2 linked regions of the Prochlorococcus marinus str. SB genome follow. The main gene of each other region encodes a partner of the protein of the gene in region 2 in a complex. Links are inferred from orthologs where the notes say so. Each region holds a gene or a part of one and is shown on either strand. Other genes may lie near its edges.

Region 1 (2,902 bases), 240 kb from region 2 along the record:
TTGAAGAACTTGTTGAAATCAAATCAATACCTTTTATTAGATATTTACTAATTTCTTGAGGGTTTATTCCAGAAACTTCTATTATCAAATTTTTATTGACTTCTTTTTGTAGGCTATTAGTTGATAAATCTCTTAATTCTTGAACGTTTTTTCTGATTATTTCAGGACTAAGTTCATCTAATAAGACACTATCCGCTCCTGCTAATACTGCTTCTTTTGCCTGGTCGATATTCTCAGCTTCAATTATTATATGAGTTGTAAAAGGCGAATTTAGGCGAATATTTTGTACTGCATTCTTAAGATTATCTGTCCATGCAATATGATTTTCTTTGATCATAGCAGCATCGTATAATCCCATTCTATGATTCACCCCACCTCCGCATTTGAATGCATATTTTTCAAATATTCTTAAGCCAGGGGTCGTTTTCCTAGTATCTGCTAATTTTATATTTGTGCCTTCTAATTTATCTGTAAGATTCTTTGTATATGTTGATATTCCAGATAGATGCATTGCTATATTTAAGCTGATCCTTTCACTAGTAAGTAAACTTTTTGAAGGCCCATATATTTCTAAGAGTTTTTGATCTTTAACAAATTTATCTCCATCAGAGATATTAAATTTTGGACTGATTTTTAAATCAATTTTTCTAAAAATTTCTTTTATAATTTCAACCCCGCAGAATATACCCTCTTCTTTTGCAATCCAATATGCATTACCATTCTCTTCTTTAATAGAGGAACTTGTAAGATCTCCCCTACCTATATCTTCATCGATCCAATTATCAATGATTTTACTTATTATTGGAGTATTTAAATCCACTAAACTAAGAAATAATTAATTAATAAAATTAAACTGAAGTTAGAGAACCAACTATATATCACTATGTAATTTAACTCAAATTTATTTACCAATACAAAACTTAGAAAAAATATTATCTAGAAGTTCCTCTGTTAATTCTTGACCAGTTATTTTAGATAAGTTTTGAATTCCATCTCTAAGTTCAATTGATAACAAATCAAATGGCAATTTATTTTCAATTATTTTATCAGTATCATTTAAATTAGATAAGCAAGCAGACAAATTTGTTAGATGTCTTTGGTTTAAAAATATATTTATATTTTCTACTTGTTTTAATCCACATTTTTTTATGATTGTGTCGATTAATAATCTTTCACCATCATTATTCTTAATGCTCATAAGAATTGTATTTTTTAACTCATTTGAATTAATATTTTTGCAATCAATTAAATCTTTTTTATTGCCCAAAATAGTAATTAATTTTTCTTTGGGGATTTCTTCTATTATTTTTTTGTCTTCTTCATTAAGTCCTTCTTCAAGACTATAAATATAAATTATGAAATCTGACTCTTTTATTTTCCCAAAACTTTTTTTGATTCCAATACTTTCAATTTGTTCATGAGTTTCTCTTATGCCAGCAGTATCAATTATTTTCATTGGAATATCATTAATAGTTAAATTAACTTCAATAACATCTCTAGTTGTTCCAGGAATATTAGTTACGATTGCTTTCTCTTTTTTTGCAAGCAAATTTAATAAAGAGCTTTTACCAACATTTGTTTTACCTATAAGCGCAATGGATATTCCATTGTGAATATATGAATTTCTTTTTGCATTTTCTATTAGTAATTCTATTTTTTCTTTGACTTTTTTAATGTTTTTTAGATATTTGGTGTAATCAAAATCTGTAAAGTCTTCCTCAAAATCAACTCTTGCTTCTATTTCGCAAAGTTGATTTATAAGGTCATTTTTAATATCATCAATTTTTTTCTTTATTTCTCCTTGAACCCCGCTAAAGGCTAACTCTGCTGATTTGGTATTGCTTGCATTAATTAATTGATTAATCGACTCGGCTTGAGTAAGGTCTATTTTCCCATTAAGAAAAGCTCTTTGACTAAATTCTCCTGGGTTTGCAAGTCTAACTCTAGAATTACTAGATAATAATATCTTTAAAACTTTATTTACTATGATAATTCCGCCATGGCAATGAAGTTCAACTACATCCTCTCCTGTGAAGCTATTTGGGGATTTCATCACTAAAATTAAAACCTCATCTATAAATTTATTTTGTTTATTTTCCTGAATAAAACCACGAAAAACTCTATGTGATTCCCATGCATATTTAGATTTAGTTTGAACAATCTTTTTGCAAGAATTTATTGCGTCTTTCCCTGATACTCTTATTATCGCAACTCCTCCCTTCCCAATACTTATAGCTGAAGCAATTGCGGCTATCGTATCTTCTGTAGTAACTATCGAATCCATCTCTCGCTTTGTTATGGATAATTAAGTAAGATTATCAAGAATTTAATTTTGAAATTTTCTTTCTGAATGAGATTTAAAAGAGATATTACCTATAAGAAAATTCTATCATTATTTAGGAGTCAGAATGGAAGTCCTTTCTTTAATGCTAAAGGTTTAGCTATAGGGGTATTTAGTGGTTGCTTTCCATTTTTTGGTTTTCAGACTTTAATGGGAGTATTTTTTGCGAAAATAGCTAAGGGAAATATTGTTCTAGCTGCAATTGGTACCTGGATCAGCAACCCTTTTACTTATATTCCACTTTATTATTTTAACTATAAAGTTGGTTCGATTTTTTTAAATAATTCTTCTAATAAAATTCTTGAAAAAAGTTTAGTTATTGATGACTTATGGAAACAAGGTAGAATTTTTTCCTTAAAATTAATCTTAGGTTCATCTTGTGTAGGTATTTTATTAGCTTTGATTTGCGGCAGTATTGTTTTCTTTATCTACAAGGTAAAAAGTAAAAGATAGATTGATCTGATTTTAAAATTAACTTTGTCCAACTCTGGCAATATCTAAAACATCTGCCATTGATTTAATTTGTTCAATTGTTTTGTGAAGTTGATTATAACTTTCAAG
Region 2 (11,457 bases):
AATATATTTCTTGAAAATATTTATAATCTGTCTTTTTTTTTTAATACTGGAATTGGGATCTTTTCATTTGTTTGTATTTATATTTTAATTGTTTTATTAATACTTCCAGCTTCTTGGCTATCTTTATTATCAGGGTTTTTATATGGCTCATATTATGGTTCAATTATCGTTTTCATTTCTGCTTCAATAGGAGCATCAGTTGCTTTTTTTGTATCAAAAAGTTTTTTTGCAAAAAAGCTAAAAAATTTTTTTACCCGTTATCCAAAATTAAGTGTTATGGAAAAAGTAGTAGAAAAAGGCGGACTTAAATTAATTTTTTTAGCAAGATTATCGCCGATATTTCCCTTCAGTATTCTTAATTATTTTTATGGTTTGAATAATGTTAAATTTAGAGATTTCGCTCTTGGTCTTCTTGGAATAATTCCAGGAACTTTTCTTTATTGCTCAATAGGTAGTTTGGCAAAAAGTATTCAGGAGCTAAAAAATGTGCAATCGCCAAATAATTTATATATCACTATCGTTGGAATTATTTCAACTTTTTTAGTTGTATATTTCTCTGCTAAATACTCCAGAGAATATTTTCAAAACTCCTAAGAATTTACTCTTTAATATTCCAATCTCTAATAGATGCAATTAAGATAAACCAAAAAAGTCTAAATTTACCTAGTAAAGTTTTGTTGGCTTCTAATTCGATATATTTTGCCTGTCCACAAGGTGTTTTTATGAAGTTGAAAACTGTTTTCTTCGTCATAAGTCTCTCAAAAAGTCCTGATAATTATTCTTACATTTTATAGTCAAGATTTTCAGTTTATTTACTTAAAAACCATATTTTTCATTGACTACTTTGTTGAATATTATTTTTTATAATTTAAACTTTTTCTCCAGCTTTAAATCCTCTAAAGCATTTGAATCGAGGAAACCTAAGACTAAAAGCCACTGCATCCTTGGATTTAGTTTTAGCATCAGCTCTGATTTCTACAAGTTGACCAATAAGTTGATTCCGTTTTGTCCAATATTCTTCACGTTGGATATCACTAAATCCGCTTCCACAACTAAGACTGTAATCATACCCATCATCTTCTCCTTCAACTATGATAGCTCCTAGTCTACCTTTATTGCGACCTGTACCTTCCTCAACCGATACAACCTTTAAAGTGACTTCAATGAAAGGTTTTGCTTTTAACCAACTGTGTGTTCTTTTACATTCATACATAGCATCAGGATCTTTAATCATTACTCCTTCATATCCACCTTCCACTGCAGATTTATTAAGCTCTACAAATCTTTTCTGTCCCTCAATGGTGTCGAGATCTACATTTTCCCATTCAAGTGTTTTTATATGTCTTAGAAGCATAGAATGTTTTGCAACCCATTCTTTAACTAATAAACTTCTTGCTGTTTGACTAGTGTTCCATCTTCCGTTTTGGAAGTTTTCAAGGGGACATAAGTCAAATAGGTGTAGAACTGCGTCTTTTGTTTGCTTGCCATCTTTTCTATGAACTTGTTTCATTAAATCCTGAAAGTTAGCGCTCATTACTTCACCATCTAGGACTAAGTCATGAGGTGGAGGATCCTCTTTTAAGACGTTTTCTATTTCCGAGATAATATGACCAAAATTATGGAATTGTTTCCCATTGCGAGAAAACATTTCTACTTTATTTTGTCTAATAATAGTTAAGACGCGCACACCATCTAATTTGATTTCAATTTGCTTTTTTCCTATCATTTTTTTTTCATGATTTGCACTGTCATGGGCTAAGGGACAAGAAAAAATAGGAATCGCATATTTGGGAAATTTCTTGGCTATCTTATTGATTGTTTTTTCAGATACACCACATCTAAGATCTTTAATTAAAACTCGTCTATAAAATCCATTCCACTCTTCTTTTGTGGCAGATTCCATAGCCTTAATAATTGCATCGCGAGCAGCGTGACCAGTAAGTTCTCTTTGAATAAGCTTATTTGCTAATTTCCTAAAATCTTTCCAAAAAAAATTTTGACTTTTTTCACTCTCTTTTTCAGGAACAATTTTTACACCAAAAGTTACCAATGGATCAAGTGCCATACGGATTCCCTCGAAAAAATCATCTAGACCTTGTTCCATTGCTTCTGAGATGATTTTTTCTTTATCTAATCTACTTGGGTGTAATTCTAATTGATGTATTATCTCTTCTTTAAACAATTGTTTTTGCCTCACAAGAAACTATTAATTCACTTTTGCTATTCTGTCTATTTTCCAATCATTTTCAGTTTTTGCGAAGGTAAAGTCTAATGGGAGCTCGTCTTGTTTATCTTCTGATTTTAAATTCAAAGTTATTATGATTTGATCTTCTTGGACTCTAGGTCTTCCTGATTTTAAATTTCTGTATTTATTGAGGTTTAAACTAGCTAAAAATTTAAGAAAGTCTTGGCGCTTCACATGAGTTTTATAAGTTTTTGTAGTCAAACCATACGCTGCATCAATTCTTCCTGCAGCTATTTGATCAAAAAACTTTCTTACTAATGGATTAATTCCTCTGGCGCTTATAACTAATTTGACTGCATTAAAAGTCCAAAAAGAAACTAGTACCGCTCCGCCAACTAATAATGCTTTGATTCCGATATCTTTAACTAGTGTTGCATCCATGTTGATTTGAGTTTTTTATTACTTTAAGAAAAGAAATCGTTTTTGATGGCTTTTTTTGTCAAAATAATACTAATTTTAATCCATAATGCCTGTAATTCCTCTTTTACCTTTATTTCATAAATTTAATAGTCAATATTTTGAAAATTCTCTAGCGGTTAATAATCAACCTTTAGTAAAAGTTAGATGGAGTGACAATAGATTAAAAACTACTGCTGGTTTTTATAAAAGAAAACAAATTAATGGTTTTGTAGATTCTGAAATTATCTTATCTAAACCTATTTTGAGTAAATTATCTACTAGTGAAATAAACAGTACTCTATGTCATGAAATGATTCATGCATGGGTAGATAGGATATTAAAAAAAAATGAGATACATGGTCCAAATTTCTTAGAAAAGATGAATGAAATTAATCAGAAAGAGAAAAATTTTCAAATTTCTGTGAGGCACTCATTTCCTATTGAAAGGAGAGAATTAAAATACATAGGAACTTGCCAAAATTGTGGTGAGACATTTTTCTACAGGAAAAGGATAAAGAATATTGCTTGTAAAAAATGTTGTGTAAATTTCTTTAATGGATCATGGAATAAAAAGTGTTTAATTTTGTTTGATTAAAAATATAAGATGTGTTTTTGTTTCTATATTTGGAATTATTTATTTTTTTAATGTAATTTATATTTTAAAAAGCATAATAATTTATGGATTCAAGGAGAATTAGAAATCTAAGAAATAGTTTTGATAAAAATATTGTTGATAAACAGGTAGATAAAATTTTTGAAACTGGAAGACAATTTGTTGATGGAGTATCCGGGGCTAGGCCAGGAAAAAGAAAGAATTCAGATTTTCAAGGAATAACTAGCAAGAGTGTTAAAAAAGTAGGAAGATGGGTATCTGAAAAAGTGGATTTATTTTTTGATGAAGATAATGATGATTGGAATGATGAGAATTTTTACGATGATAATAGGGATATTAAGACATTTTCCAGAGAATCAAATTCTTATGAATCTGCTAAACAGCACTCAAAAAGACCTTTAGAAGCAATATCTTTAAGGCAATCAAAAAATTTACAGACAACTGAGCAAAAAAAATTACCTTACGTGAAAGAGAGTAAGGATGAAGATTGGCCAGATGAAATGGATTTAAAAGTTGAAAGATGGCAAAGATCTTCAGAAAAAGAGATCAATACTTCGAGAGATCAATCAAACCAACAAGTTCAATCAAAATCAAGAAATCTTCCCAGATCAAGAAGAAGAAGAGTATAGTTTCGTAAATTCTTTAATTCCTGAATAGCCTAATAAACTTTCTAAATGTGGATTGAATACTTCTCTAATAATTGTTAGGGGCTTTTTGTCTCGAAAAAATCTATAATTTCTTGACCAGAATGGACCTTTAAAACAAAATTGATCCTCTAACCAATTTGAATTAACAAGTGATATTCGATCAACTTCTCTAAACAACTCTGATCTGTCTTGAGTCAAATTCTTCCAAATTGGTTCTTCTTTAGCTTTTAAATTTTCATTCACTTGTCCTGCATTCCACCAACTTTCAGCCCATGCTAGGTTTTTATTATTGTTTTTAATCCATACTTGTCTTCTAATTAAAGGTCCATTTAACTGATTTAACTCTTTTGGGCCCTCTGCGATGAATAGAGGATCTGCTTGCATTGAAATTAATTTAATTTTCGTCTCTTGATTAGTTAAAAGCTGTAAATGTCTAGTTGGACTTCCATCCCCAAGCAGCATTAATTTCCATGGACCAGATATTTTTGGTAATGAATTTTTCACTAAAAAAGTGGAGGCTTTTTCTTCCCATAAAATTTTTGGTGATTTAAGAATTTTATTATTCAGTGCTCAGATGGAATCCTTTTAAGATGATAACTTTTTTTCGACAAAAAAATTTGCCTTTTCTTTTTTTATTTCTCTTATTTTTAGCCAAACAAGTAATGCAGTTAAATCAGCTTTGCTTACACCGGGAATTTTTGACGCATCACCAAAATTTTTTGGCTTTATCTTATTCAAATTTTCTCTAGCTTCTAAAGATAATGTCTCTATCTTTTCATAATTTATTTCTTGAGGCAGAGATTTACAGCTTTGACGATTTATTTGTTCTATGTTGTTTTTTTGTCTTTTAAGGTAACCCTCGTATTTAATATCTATTTCAACACCTTGCTGTATTGAAGAACCTAGATTTTTTCCATTCAAATTATACTTAATTAGATCTGAATAATGAAAGTTTGGTCTTTTTAAGAGTTCTTTCAAAGTTGTTGAGCCTTTGATTTTTGATCCTGTTTCTAATTCTATTTTTTTTGATATTTCATCGGTATTTTTTAAACGAGTGTTATTTAATCTAAATTTTTCTTCTTCGAGGAGGTTCATTTTTTCTTGATAGGTCGACCATCTTTTCTCATTAATTAGCCCTATTTGATAGCCTAATGGCGTTAATCTTCTATCTGCATTATCTCCTCTGAGAGTTAACCTATATTCACTCCTACTAGTGAGAACTCTATATGGTTCTTTAAGATCTTTTGTAATTAAATCATTGATCATTGTTCCTATATAACTGCTTTCTCTAGTGAAGATTATTGGGTCTTTTTTGTTTAGTTTTCTTGTCGCATTGACTCCTGCAACTAATCCTTGTGCTGCTGCTTCTTCATAACCAGTAGTGCCATTAATTTGTCCGGCGCTAAATAAATATTCAATTTCTTTCGTTTCGAGTGATGTTTGGAGCTGTGTTGCAGGTATATAGTCATACTCAACAGCATATGCAGGTCGCAGCATTTTACATTCAACTAATCCAGGTAAGGTCCTTAAAAGTTCTAATTGAATATTTTCGGGTAAACCTGTAGAAAATCCTTGTACATATATTTCAGGGGTATTAATTCCCTCTGGTTCTAAGAAAATTTGATGTGATTCTTTATCAGCAAATTTGACGATTTTATCTTCAATTGATGGACAATATCTTGGCCCCTTACTATCAATAAAACCGCCGTAAATTGGAGTTAAATGTAAATTGTCTCTAATTAGTTGATGTGTTTTGGTAGTTGTTCTTGTGATGTGACAACTAACTTGGGGCATATTATTTTTAATATCCGGGTCAAACGAAAAATATTTATCTGCTGCAGTACTTGGTTGAATATCTAATTCATCAAAAATGATACTTCTTTTATCAACTCTTGCTGGAGTACCTGTTTTTAAACGTTCTGTTTTGATTCCAATTTCGTGCAAATTCTGAGTAAGACCTTGTGCTGCTTGTTCGCCAGATCTACCAGCTGACATTGATTTATTTCCTATCCATATTCTTCCTTCTAAGAACGTACCAGCTGTGATGATAACTGATCTTGCTGAATAATAACTACCAAAGAATGTTTTTACACCCTTTATTCTTTTTTTTGAGATTTTTTTTGAGTTCAATCCAATTTGTTCAGTTTTTGCAATATCCAGTTCAGTAATCATTGCTTCTTTTAAAGATAAATTGTCTGTATTTTGTAGTATTTCGATCATTCTTTTTGAGTATTCTCTTTTATCTGTTTGAGCTCTTAATGCCCATACAGCTGGGCCTCTACTTGCATTTAATATTCTTTTTTGAATAGCTGTCTCATCCGCTAATTTACCAATAATTCCACCTAATGCATCAACTTCATGAACCAACTGACTTTTTGCTGGTCCCCCAACTGCAGGGTTACACGGTTGCCAGGCAATTCTATCTAGATTGATTGTAAATAAGGCAGTAGAAAAACCTAATTTTGCTGTTGTTATAGCGGCTTCGCATCCTGCATGTCCTCCTCCAATAACGATGACGTCAAAAGATTCATTTGTTGAGTGATGATCTTGCATTTTAGGAGCGATTTAATTAGCTAAATTCCTAAATCTCGTAAATTGAGGTTCAAATAATAATTTAACAGTTCCTACGGGTCCATTTCTATGTTTAGTGACAATGATTTCTGTAATTCCTCTATCTTCAGTCTCAGGATTATAGTATTCATCTCTATATATCATTAATACTAAATCTGCGTCTTGTTCAATAGATCCTGATTCTCTTAGATCGCTTAACATTGGTCTTTTATTCGTTCTAGACTCAACCCCTCTACTAAGCTGAGATAATGCTACTACTGGTACTTTTAATTCTCTGGCCATGCTTTTAAGACCTCTTGTTATTCGTGAAAGTTCTTGCACTCTATTATCAGGGGTTGATCCTTCCATTAATTGCAGATAATCAATCACAATTAATCCAAGTTCTTTTTTTTGTTCAGCTATTAATCTTCTGCACAGAGATCTCATCTCTAGAACACTTAAGTTAGGCTTGTCATCTATAAATATTGGTAATTGACCTAATGAATTGATACCTTCTCCGAGTAATGGCCATTCATCTTGCTGTAATCTTCCTGTTCTTAGCCTGCCACTTTCGATTCCCACTTCCATAGAAAGTAGTCTATATGTCAACTGTTCTTTACTCATTTCAAGGCTAAATACACACACAGGTAAGTCTTGAGATTGTGCAACATTTTTAGCCAGATTAAGAACTATTGAAGTTTTCCCCATTGAAGGTCTTCCAGCAACAATTATTAAATCACTTCTTTGAAAACCTTGAGTCATCGCATCAAGATCGTAGAAATTAACTGGAATTCCAGCTACTGAAGTACCTAATGATCTTGACTCTATTTCATTGAAAGTACTTGTAAGGATTTCAGCTGCTTGAGTCAGACCTTTTGAAGGTTTTTCTTGACTGATTTCAAATATTTTTTGCTCTGCTTTATCTAGAACTTCATTAGTATCTTGAGTTTGATCAAAACCTAGTTGAACCACTTCATTTCCAGATCTAATAAGTTGCCTTCTCATGAATTTGTCGTGAATTAAATTAGCAACTTGTTCTATGGAAGCTGTAGAGGAAACATTTTCAACGAGTTCTACCAGTTTGCTGTTTCCTCCAATTTTTTCTAGTGATCCATTATCTGCTAACCAAGCACTCATTGATGTTAAATCAGTTGGTTTTCCCTGAGTATGCAACATTAATGCTGTTCTATAAATCTCTTGATGGGCATTTATATAAAAAGCTTCAGGTTTAATTAAGTCTGCAATTCTTCCGATCGCGTCTGGATCAAGAAGTATGCCACCAAGAACAGCTTCCTCTGCTTGAACGTTTTGAGGAGGAACTAATCCAGCATTTTCACTATTAAAATCCTTTTTAAAATTTTTATTTTGTCCATTATTTGGAAAAGGTACGGAAACCATATCTTTAATTGCTTAGATATATACTCTGGCTACTTTTCAAAATAATGCAACAAATTGATTAACTTGTTACTTCAATATTTACTTCTGCATTTACTTCTGGATGTAATTTTATTTTTGCAGTAAAGGAACCTAAATTATGAATATCAGGAACGGTAATGTTTCTTCTATCAATTTCTTTTTTAGTAGCCGCTTCTATCGCTTCGGCAACATCACCATTGGTAACCGTTCCAAAAAGGACACCATCTTCTCCAACCTGTTTTTTGATAGTGAACCTTCCTATTGTAGATAATGCAGTTTGGAAATCTAAAGCTTCTTGCTTTAATTTATCAGCAGCGATTTTTTCTTTTTCTTTCTTCCTCTCGATTTGTTTAAGGACTGCTGGTGTTACATTCGTTGCCTTGCCATAGGGTATTAGAAAATTTCTTGCGTATCCTGGTGCTACATCAACTAGATCTCCTTCTTTACCTAGAGATGCGATTGATTCAGTTAATGCGACTTGTATTCTTTTAGCCATGAAAATATTGAACAATATAGTTAATAATAAGACCTAGAGGGTAACTTTACTTTTTTTGCAAAACCAAATTTCGCAAGAATCTTAATATGTTCCCATGTTATGTCTATCTGACCTTTAAATAATCCTTGTTTTGCCGAATTGGGAAATGCATGATGGTTATTATGCCAACCTTCTCCAAAGGTTAATGCAGCAACCCATGCATTATTTTTAGATGAATCACCACTTTCAAATGGTGCTTTACCCCAACAATGCGTCGCGGAGTTGACTAGCCAAGTTACATGATAAACAACCACAAGCCTCAATGGAATCCCCCAAAGGACTAGAGCCCATCCTCCAACTCCTAATTTTTGACCTATTGCGTACAATGTAAGTCCAATAGGAATTTGTAAGAATAAAAAATATTTATTTAAAAATCTATAGTATGGATCCTTAATTAAATCTGCACTTAGTTTTGGAACAGCTTTTAGTGCTTCTACGTCTTTAAACATCCAACCCATATGACTCCACCAAAACCCCTTTTTACTATTGTGATGATCTACTTCAGTATCTGAAAAAGAGTGGTGATGCCTATGTAAACCTACCCAATCTATTGGCCCATGTTGGCAACTTATGGCTCCGCAGGTAGCAAAAAATCTTTCTAACCATCTTGGTACAATGAACGATCTGTGTGATAACAATCTGTGATATCCAAGGGTGACTCCTAAACAAGCAGTTACCCAATAAAAAAATAATAATGAAGTGACTGCAGGGAGGCTCCAAAATTTTGGTTGTAAAGCTACAAGGGAAAGAATATGTATTGCAACCATAAAAACTATTGTTCCCCACGTTTTATGTAGTCTTGGAGGATATCTTTTTGAATGACTGGAAGGTTCCAGTAATTTTTCTGAGAGTTCTATAACTTTTTCAGCTGGAACAGGTTTTTTTAATTTTGCTGTTTCTTGGAAAATTACTGAATTCATGATATTGAAATACTATTTTCAAAATTACCGATATGTAATATTATCATACTATACTATTGATAAGTTTAATTATCTGTGAGTCTCGGATATCGCGATAAATTATCTAGAGGTCGAAGGGCTATGGCTCATTTGATACACCTCTGGCATGAAAGAAATGGTTGGTCTCACAGAGTATTGCCATTACTTTCAGAAATTCTAGATTTAGGTAAAGTCCATAATTCGCAAATTTCTAATCTTAGGAATGGGAAGTTATCTTCGCCGGGCCCTGAAGTTTTTCTTGCTTTAGCTCAAGTTAATACGATTCTTGATCAAGGCATTGAAAAAATCAGGGATCGTTTTGAAAGTGATTACCCAGAGTTATGGAAATCTTTGGAGGAGTCTGCATTACCCCTAAAAAATGATTCTGGTAATCCATTGTCGGCCGGAGAGTTATTTGAGATATTTTCAGGATTAAAACCTCTACCTTCATCTTTTGACTGGTACATAGAAGATGAAGAAGCTTCTGCTTTAAGTGATGCTCTTTCAGTGCATTTTTGTCAGAATAAGGCTTGGAGATCATGTAAAATTCAGGTAATGGAAGCCTATGCTGTCAATAAATCTGCCCGTAGAGAACGTTTTGCTGAGGTAATTGCAGGAATTAGAGATTATACGGCAGAAGAATTAGATGGAGAACTTCTTGATTTATATGAAGCTTCAAAAAAACTTTCTTATTTTCAGGGTAGGGGACCTAATGCTTTCCTAGCAGAATTAAGAAATTTAGCTTCTGAAAAATAACATGAATTTTCATAATAAATGACTCTTGACAATAACTTAAAACTGGCTGAAAACGCTGTTCTTACTGTCGAAGAGAGTTTAAGTAAAGTTTTCCAAGAAAGGTCTAATCAGGTTTTCCAGAAATTAGAAAATATTTTGACAATTTTTAAGGAAGAAAAAGTTTCTACTAGTCATTTCAATCAATCTTCAGGTAGTGGTCATGATGATATATCTAGAGAAAAAATTGATGCGGTTTTTGCAAGATTTTTTCTTGCTGAAAAGGCGGCTGTGAGGATGCAATTTGTAAGTGGAACCCATGCAATAAGTTCTGTCTTATTTGGAATTCTTCGACCTGGAGATGTAATGTTATCTCTTACAGGACAACCATATGACACGTTAGAAGAAGTCATAGGAATAAGGGGAGGAGGAAAAGGATCACTTAAAGATTTTGACATCAAATATAAGCAAGTAAATATCTGCGAGAATTTTGATTCTTTTGAAGAAAAAATTGTTCATTTTTTTAAAGAAAATTCATGCAAATTAGTATTCATACAAAAAAGTTGTGGATATAGTTGGAGAAAGTCTCTTACGAATCATCAGATAGAGAAAATTTGTAGTCTTATTCATTCTCTTGATCCTAATTGTATATGTTTTGTTGATAACTGTTACGGGGAGCTTGTTGAAGATAGTGAACCAATTTCTAAAGGGGCAAATATAATTGCTGGATCATTGATTAAAAATTTGGGAGGAACAATAGTTCCTACTGGTGGGTACGTAGCAGGAGATACAGAGTTGGTTGAGATGGCATGTTCTAGATTAACCTCACCAGGCATTGGTTCTTCTGCAGGAATAAATTTTGGACTAGGAAGATTAATTTTGCAGGGTTTGTTTTTAGCACCACAAATTGTTCACGAATCATTAAAAGGTGCTGATATGGTTGCAGCAGTCTTTAAAAATTTGGGATTTAAGGTTTTACCAGAGCCTGCAACTTATAGATCTGATCTTATTCAGTCAGTAAGATTGAATAATCCTGTTTTGGTACAAAAAATTTGTCAATCTTTTCAAAATTCTTCACCAGTAGATTCTTTTCTGAATGTTGTTCCATCTTCAATGGATGGATATGATTCAAAATTATTAATGGCAGGAGGTACCTTTATTGAAGGTAGTACAAGTGAATTTTCTGCTGATGCCCCTCTAAGAGATCCTTACAATATTTTTGTTCAAGGTGGTTCTCACATGGCTCACATCAAAATTGCATTAATTCGATTATTATTTGAACTATTAGAGGAAAAATTAATTTCAAAGGATTCTCTACTTCCTTTATCTACTTAATCATGTCTTACAAGTTTCCAGACAACCTCAACTATGCTGATACTCAT

Evidence for each region.
Region 1: the proteins of mnmG (region 2) and mnmE are in contact, whole or in part, in a solved structure (PDB 9HIP), measured with the Escherichia coli proteins. The link is inferred for Prochlorococcus marinus str. SB from one-to-one orthologs.

What each region holds. Positions count from the first base shown.
Region 1 is NZ_JNAS01000002.1:440,713-443,614, reverse strand. What follows is about bases 94-2,902. They hold mnmE (tRNA uridine-5-carboxymethylaminomethyl(34) synthesis GTPase MnmE), read right to left. Parts: upstream 2,285-2,902; coding sequence 902-2,284; downstream 94-901. Other genes in these bases: EV02_RS03895 (RelA/SpoT family protein), read right to left, coding at 2,813-2,902; EV02_RS03890 (DUF2062 domain-containing protein), read left to right, coding at 2,351-2,794; nadC (carboxylating nicotinate-nucleotide diphosphorylase), read right to left, coding at 94-820. Also shown: more of nadC, read right to left, coding at 1-93. UniProt on the Escherichia coli protein: Exhibits a very high intrinsic GTPase hydrolysis rate. Involved in the addition of a carboxymethylaminomethyl (cmnm) group at the wobble position (U34) of certain tRNAs, forming tRNA-cmnm(5)s(2)U34.
Region 2 is NZ_JNAS01000002.1:674,278-685,734, forward strand. The notes cover bases 3,974-6,894. They hold mnmG (tRNA uridine-5-carboxymethylaminomethyl(34) synthesis enzyme MnmG), read right to left. Parts: upstream 6,458-6,894; coding sequence 4,490-6,457; downstream 3,974-4,489. Other genes in these bases: EV02_RS02750 (chorismate lyase), read right to left, coding at 3,974-4,459; dnaB (replicative DNA helicase), read right to left, coding at 6,470-6,894. Also shown: EV02_RS02775 (TVP38/TMEM64 family protein), read left to right, coding at 1-594; EV02_RS09550 (hypothetical protein), read right to left, coding at 599-751; EV02_RS02770 (RNA ligase family protein), read right to left, coding at 869-2,182; EV02_RS02765 (hypothetical protein), read right to left, coding at 2,207-2,626; EV02_RS02760 (SprT family zinc-dependent metalloprotease), read left to right, coding at 2,712-3,239; EV02_RS02755 (hypothetical protein), read left to right, coding at 3,323-3,886; more of EV02_RS02750, read right to left, coding at 3,866-3,973; more of dnaB, read right to left, coding at 6,895-7,852; rplI (50S ribosomal protein L9), read right to left, coding at 7,911-8,366; EV02_RS02730 (acyl-CoA desaturase), read right to left, coding at 8,387-9,325; EV02_RS02725 (hypothetical protein), read left to right, coding at 9,401-10,099; EV02_RS02720 (aminotransferase class I/II-fold pyridoxal phosphate-dependent enzyme), read left to right, coding at 10,118-11,410; glycine cleavage system protein GcvH, read left to right, coding at 11,413-11,457. UniProt on the Escherichia coli protein: NAD-binding protein involved in the addition of a carboxymethylaminomethyl (cmnm) group at the wobble position (U34) of certain tRNAs, forming tRNA-cmnm(5)s(2)U34.